Regions from separate parts of the Bradyrhizobium sp. SZCCHNR3119 genome, predicted to be linked through region 1. Evidence: riboswitches for the same ligand, from Rfam matches in the RefSeq annotation. Region 1 holds a riboswitch; the other holds the start of a gene.
What was found. Region 1 has a riboswitch for cobalamin ahead of QX034_RS15690 (TonB-dependent receptor plug domain-containing protein). Riboswitches for the same ligand answer to the same signal wherever they lie in the genome.

Region 1 (3,204 bases):
CCTTAATTTGCTCCCAGTTTTCGGCAAAGTGCGGCGTACCGCCGGGGATACGGAGATGTGCGTGACGAAATCGATCACCCTTGTGGCTTTGGTGTGCGTGCTCGTGGCAGGGGCAGCTGCGACCAGCATCCTGTTCCGCGACAGCGTGCCGTCCGCCGGTATTGAAATGCCGGCCGTAGTGGCAAAGAGCCCTGTCTCCAACCGGCAGGCCAAGGGCGACCGCCTCACTGTCGCTCACTTTTCATCGCTGACCGAGGACATCCAACCGGCCGCTGCGCCGAGCGAGCCGGTGCGCCAGGCCTTTGCCTATGCCGCCGCCGACGCTGAGATGCCGAAGCCGGCTACGCCAGCGCAGATCACCGGCGCCATCGTGGCGTCCGCACAAGTTGCCGAGCCGGCCGCGCCCAGGCAGAAGCCATTGGTGGCGCTGCGGCCCGAGGTGCAGAAGGCCTATGCCCTGCTCAGCGATGGCCAGATCGCCGGCATCAAGGAGCGGCTGAAGCTATCGCCCGATCAGGAATATTACTGGCCTGCGGTGGAGACCGCGCTGCGCGCGGTCGCCCGCAAGATCCACGCCACGCGTCAGGGCAATCCGAAACCCGGCAGCATGCCGATCGACCCCGATTCCGACGAGGTGCAGCAGCTGAAATCGGCGGCGATGCCGCTGCTCTGGCAGCTTCGCGACGACCAGAAGGACGAGGTGCGCAAGCTTGCGCGCATCATCGGTTTGGATAAGGTCGCCGCCGCGATCTAAACGCGGCCGACGACGAGGATTTGGTGTCCGACTACGACTCCTTACGCGATTTTCTGAAACAGCAGACGCTTCCCGAACTTGTGCTCAGCTTCGATCAGATCGAGGAGCTCATCGGCGCGAGCCTGCCGCGTGCGGCGCAGCGCGCCTCGTGGTGGGACAGCCTGCGCAGTCCGCAGGAGAGGATGCCGCAGCGTGAGGCTTGCCTGGACGCCGGCTATGTCGCCACCCGGCTGCCGGACGGCAAGAGCGTCCGCTTCAAGAAGATGAAGCGCGAGAGATAAGGCAGAGCGCCCCGCGGCTGCCGTTTTCGGACCTCTGCTGACCGTTCTGCGTCGCGCCGGGCCGGCATTGACACCGTCACGTCCCTCCTTCTATGTGCCTCCCGACGGTTCCCCTTCGCCGGGGATCAAAAGGGAATGCGGTGCCGGGAGATCTTCCGCGATGGAGATCGCCCGAAGGCCGCAGCTGCCCCCGCAACTGTAAGCGGCGAATCTCGCGTCAGATGCCACTGGGAATCTCGGTCCTGGGAAGGCGGCGCAAGGTGACGACCCGCGAGCCAGGAGACCTGCCGTCAGCCGTGGTCACACGCGAGGATGTCGGTCGGGGAGTACTGACATCGTTTCACCCGAGGCGCGTTGCCGCGTCCTGGCGTGAGACCTCGTTCGCGGTGACGTGCCACTGCCGTCCCGCCGAGGTCTTCGACCCATGTCTCCGCCATTCTTGTCTCAGCGTTGCATCCGTCTTCCTCTCATCGCCGCTGCGCGCTTGCGCGCCGGCCCTGTCGCGTCTCGTGTTGTCGCTGCCATCGTCATGGCCGGTCCGCTCGCCGCCGAAGCGCAGCAGTCGGCCTCACCCGATCTGCTGCCTCCGGTCGAGGTGGCGGCGCCCAAACCCAGACCTAAACCCAAGTCGCAGCCGAAGCGTGCGCGACCTTCAGCTTTCCATGCGCCAGCGGATGCGCGGACGCAGTCGCCTACGCCTGCAGCATCGACGTCCGCGAATGCCGTATCTGTCGCCGTCAGTCCGACCGGCATCGTGAGCCCGGCGGCCCAGGCGGCAAGCTCGATCAGCATCGTCACCGCCAAGGACATCCAGACTCAGCAATACCGGACCGTGCCCGACCTGCTGAGCACCATTCCCGGGTTGAATGTGGTCCAGGCCGGCGGTCCTGGCGGACAGGCCTCGGTGTTCGTGCGCGGCACCAATTCCAACCACACCAAAGTGCTGATCGACGGCATCGAGCTCGGCAATCCCGCCACACCGAACGGCGCCTTCGACTACGCGCATCTGCTCACCGCCGACATCCAGCAGCTCGAAGTGTTGCGCGGTCCGCAAAGCGGTCTCTATGGCTCGGATGCGATCGGGGGCGTGGTCTCGATCGTCACCCGCAAGGGCGAGGGTCCCGCCCGCGCCGTTGCGTCGGTTGAAGCGGGCTCGTTCAATACGTTCAACCAGACCGCGGGCGTCAGCGGATCGCAGGACAATTTCAACTACGCAGTCAACGTCGCGCACCTTCATGCCGGCGATGTGCCGGTGACGCCGTTGCAGCTGCTGCCGCCCGGACAGCAGGCGATCGGCAACAGCTACGACAACATGACGTATTCCTCGAAGCTCGGCCTTGCGCTGAACGACGAGTGGACCGTCAATTCGGTGGTCCGCTACACTGATGCGACTTTGTTGTTCACCGGCGACGGCGGCTTTCCCAGCGTGCCGAATGCCGCGCAGAGCCGGCACAATGTGCACCAGCTCGCAACGCGCCAGGAGGCGGTGTGGTCGCTGCCCGGCGGCCGCATCACCAATTATTTCGGCGTCAACTACACCAGTGATAGGAGCTCCGATCTCGCACCCGGAGATCTCTCCTCCACCGTGGGGCAAGGCGAACGGCTCAGATACGACTGGCACGCGGTCACCCGGATTGCGCCGGGAAACGACGTCATCGTCGGTGCGGAGCAGCAGGCTGAACGCCTGACCACGGCGGCGCTCTCGGCGGAAAACGGCAACAAAGCGGGCTTCATCGAACTGCAGTCGTCATTCGCCGAGCGATTTTTCCTGGTCGCGAATGTGCGCGATGATCTCAACGACGCATTCGGCTCGCATGCGACCTATCGGATCGCGCCGGCCGTGATCGTGCCGTTGACCGAGACCAAGCTGAAGGCAAGTTACGGCACCGGCTTCAAGGCGCCGACGCTCAGCCAGCTCTACCAGGATTTTCCGGCGTTCAATTTCTTCGGCAATCCCAACCTGCGGCCGGAGGAAAGCACTGGCTATGATCTCGGCTTCGAGCAGCCGCTGTTTGCCAGCCGCATCCGGTTCGGCACGACCTATTTCCACAACAGCATCACCAATCTGATCGCGACCAACGACACGTTCACCTCCTACGCCAATGTCGGCCTGGCCAGGACGGAGGGAACCGAGAGCTTTGTCGCGGCCGATGTCACCGGCCGGCTGGC
Region 2 (3,204 bases), 3.0 Mb from region 1:
GCTCGCCGGTTTGCCATGCGCCCTTGCCGAATTGCACCACGCCGATGCGGAAGCCGCGGCCGAGGGCGCGCAGCATCAAGCCCCAGGCAGCCGTCGACTTACCCTTGCCCTTGCCGGTGTGGACGATCAGCAGGCCTTTTTCAACGGTCTTCGATGCGACCTCGGCGTCCTGGATCGCTTTGCGGTTCTCCATCTTGGCCTTGTGGCGCGCATCCTCGTTGTGGTCACTCATTCTCGTTTCCTCTCGATGCGCTGCTATTTCAACGTCAGCGGCAGGCCCGCCGCCATCAGGATCACGCGATCCGCGGATGTTGCAATATCCTGGTTGAGGCGGCCCTGCGCATCGCGAAACGCGCGGGCCAGCGCGTTATCCGGCACGATGCCGAGCCCGACCTCGTTGGAGACGGCAACGATTGGGCCCCTGGCGGCAGCTAATGCATCGGCGAGCTCACGACAAGCAACGGCAACGTCGCGGCCGCTCAGCATGATATTGCTGAGCCAGAGCGTGAGACAATCGACCAGAACAGGTGTTGCAGAATCGCCGTTCGCCGCCACGGCAGCTGCAAGATCGAGAGGTGTCTCGATCGTCCGCCATCCATCGGCGCGGCGCGCTTTGTGTTCGGCGATGCGCGACGCCATCTCGTTGTCGAACGCCTGCGCGGTTGCGAGATAGATCCAGGGGGAAGGGAGGGCGGTGATCAGCGCCTCCGCGTACCGGCTCTTGCCGGAGCGCGCGCCGCCGAGCACCAGGGTCAGGCGCGGCAGGGCAGGGCTAGGCGGGGCGGGTGGCATGACGGCAGGATTTCCGATTGACGGGCTTTGGCTCGATCCCGTATCTAACAGATGACGGTTCTCCGAAAGGAGAGATTTAGGGAACGCGGTGCGGGATCTCCTCCCAAGGCCGCGGCTGCCCCCGCAACTGTAATCGGTGAGTGCGAGGCCTTTGAACCACTGGGAAACCGGGAAGGTGGTCTCGCGCGGCGACCCGAGAGCCAGGAGACCTGCCGTCGACATTGCTGTTGGCCGACCCGTCGCGCGGGGAGTCGCGATGCAGGGTTCTGATCCCGGAACTGTCTGGGATGCCGTCGGGCGCAGCGTATCGCACGAACCCTGACAGGTTCGGGCATCGACGGAGACGGCCATGAGATTTCCCACCAGATTTCCAACCCGCATCGCGTTTGCAGTCGCAGTCGTGGCACTGTTCGCCGATCCTGCATCGGCCCACCATATGATGGGCGGCAAGCTGCCGCAGACCTTGGCGCAAGGCCTGCTCTCCGGGCTTGCTCACCCCGTCATCGGGCTCGATCATTTCGCCGCGATTGTGGGAGCGGGCATCGTCGCTGCGCTGATCGGCCGTGGCTTTGCGCCGGTGTTGGCCTTCACCACGGCTATGATCGCCGGCGTGATGCTGCATGTCGGCCGCGCTGATATTCCCGCCGCAGAGCTTCTCGTCGGGTTGTCGACGGCCGCAATCGGCCTGCTGATCCTGCTGCGCGCCGGCTTCGGTGTGCTGCCGGTCGCGATCCTGTTTGCGTTGACCGGGATAGTGCATGGCTACGCGCTGGGCGAATCGATCGTTGGTGCTGAAAGCGCGCCGCTGGGCGCCTATCTCGCCGGGCTGCTGGTGATCCAGAGCGTCATTGCCGCCGGTGCGTTCCTGGCCACCCGGATGATTGCTGCGCGCGGCGTTTCCTTCTCGCTTTTCGCGCTGCGGATCGCGGGCGCCGCGATTGCGCTGGTGGGCGGTGCGGCAGCCGCCATGGCGGCTGGTCTGGCCGGATGAGCAGCACAGACCCGGGCGCGACGACGTTGTTCGTCTGCGTCACCTGCCGGATGCAGAGCGCCGAGCCTGCGTCCAGCGAGCAGCCGCGTGCCGGTGCGCGGCTACTCGAGGCCATCCATGCGGTCGCAGCCGAGCATCGCGATGTCACCGTGGTGCCGGTCGAGTGCCTCTCGAATTGCAGTCGCGCCTGCACGGTTGCGGTCACTGCGCCTGGCAAGTGGACCTATATCGTCGGAGCGCTCGATCCGGATGTCCATGCCGATGATGTGCTCGCTTTTGCCAGGCTGCATCAGGTCCACGAGGCCGGCCTGCCGCCGTGGCGGGAGCGTCCCGAATACGTGAGAAAAAACACGATCGCCCGCGTGCCGCCGCTGCCGTCGCGCTCATCCAAAGAGGCTTCGCTGCCATGAAATCCTTCGCAAAGACGCCATGCACGATCGTCACCGGTTTCCTCGGCGCCGGCAAGACCACGCTGGTGCGCAACCTGATCGAGACCGCGAACGGTCGCAGGCTCGCCATCATCGTCAATGAGTTCGGCGATGTCGGGATCGACGGCGATATCCTGAAAGGCTGCGGCGTGCCGGATTGCCCGGAGGATCGCATCGTCGAATTGTCGAACGGCTGCCTGTGCTGCACCGTCGCCGACGACTTTGTGCCCGCGCTGAAGAGCCTGCTCAATCAGAACGAACCGCCCGAGCACATCGTGATCGAGACTTCCGGCCTCGCGCTGCCGAAGCCGCTGGTGCAGGCGTTCAATTGGCCGGAGATCGCAACCCGTGTCACCGTTGACGGAGTCGTTGCAGTCGTTGACGGGCCGGCCGTGATCGCCGGCCGCTTCGCCGATGATCCGGAGGCGCTGGCGGCGCAGCGCGCGGCGGACGGCTCGCTCGATCACGACAATCCGCTCGAAGAGGTGTTCGAGGATCAGCTGCTCTGCGCCGATCTGATCGTGGTGAACAAGAGCGATCTCATGACGGATGCGGAGCGGCAGGCGGTCGCTGCCGAGATCGCAGCTAAGGTGCAGCGTGCCGTCAAGGTGATCGCGTCCGAGCACGGCAAGCTGTCGGCCTCCGTGCTGCTCGGGCTGGGTGCGGCGGCCGAAGGCGACCTCGGCGCGCGGCCATCGCATCACGACAATGAGGCTGAGCACGATCACGACGATTTCGAAAGCTTTGTGCTCGACGTGCCGGCGCAGGCCTCGCCCGACGTGCTCCTGGCCCGCATCGCGGATGCTGTCGGTGCGCACGATGTGCTGCGGGTGAAGGGTTTCGTGGAAGTCGCAGGCAAGCCGCTGCGGCTCCTGATCCAGGCGGTCGGCAACCGCATCCAGCATCAATTCGAGCGGCCCTGGCGCGCCGGCGAGGAGCGGCGTGGACGGCTCGTGTTCATCGGCGAGCGCGGCCTCGACGTGGCCGCGATCA

Region 2: another riboswitch for cobalamin. It lies ahead of QX034_RS01835 (HupE/UreJ family protein); the one in region 1 lies ahead of QX034_RS15690 (TonB-dependent receptor plug domain-containing protein).

Annotation. Positions count from the first base shown of each region.
Region 1 is NZ_JAUEUV010000001.1:3,372,922-3,376,125, forward strand. Features, by position in the region: gene QX034_RS15680 (hypothetical protein) at 62-754, shown strand; gene QX034_RS15685 (hypothetical protein) at 778-1,035, shown strand; cobalamin riboswitch at 1,124-1,342, shown strand; gene QX034_RS15690 (TonB-dependent receptor plug domain-containing protein) at 1,565-3,204, shown strand, end outside.
Region 2 is NZ_JAUEUV010000001.1:372,873-376,076, reverse strand. Features, by position in the region: gene cobO (cob(I)yrinic acid a,c-diamide adenosyltransferase) at 1-232, opposite strand, end outside; gene cobU (bifunctional adenosylcobinamide kinase/adenosylcobinamide-phosphate guanylyltransferase) at 256-792, opposite strand; cobalamin riboswitch at 831-1,024, shown strand; gene QX034_RS01835 (HupE/UreJ family protein) at 1,142-1,783, shown strand; gene QX034_RS01830 (DUF1636 domain-containing protein) at 1,780-2,193, shown strand; gene cobW (cobalamin biosynthesis protein CobW) at 2,190-3,204, shown strand, end outside.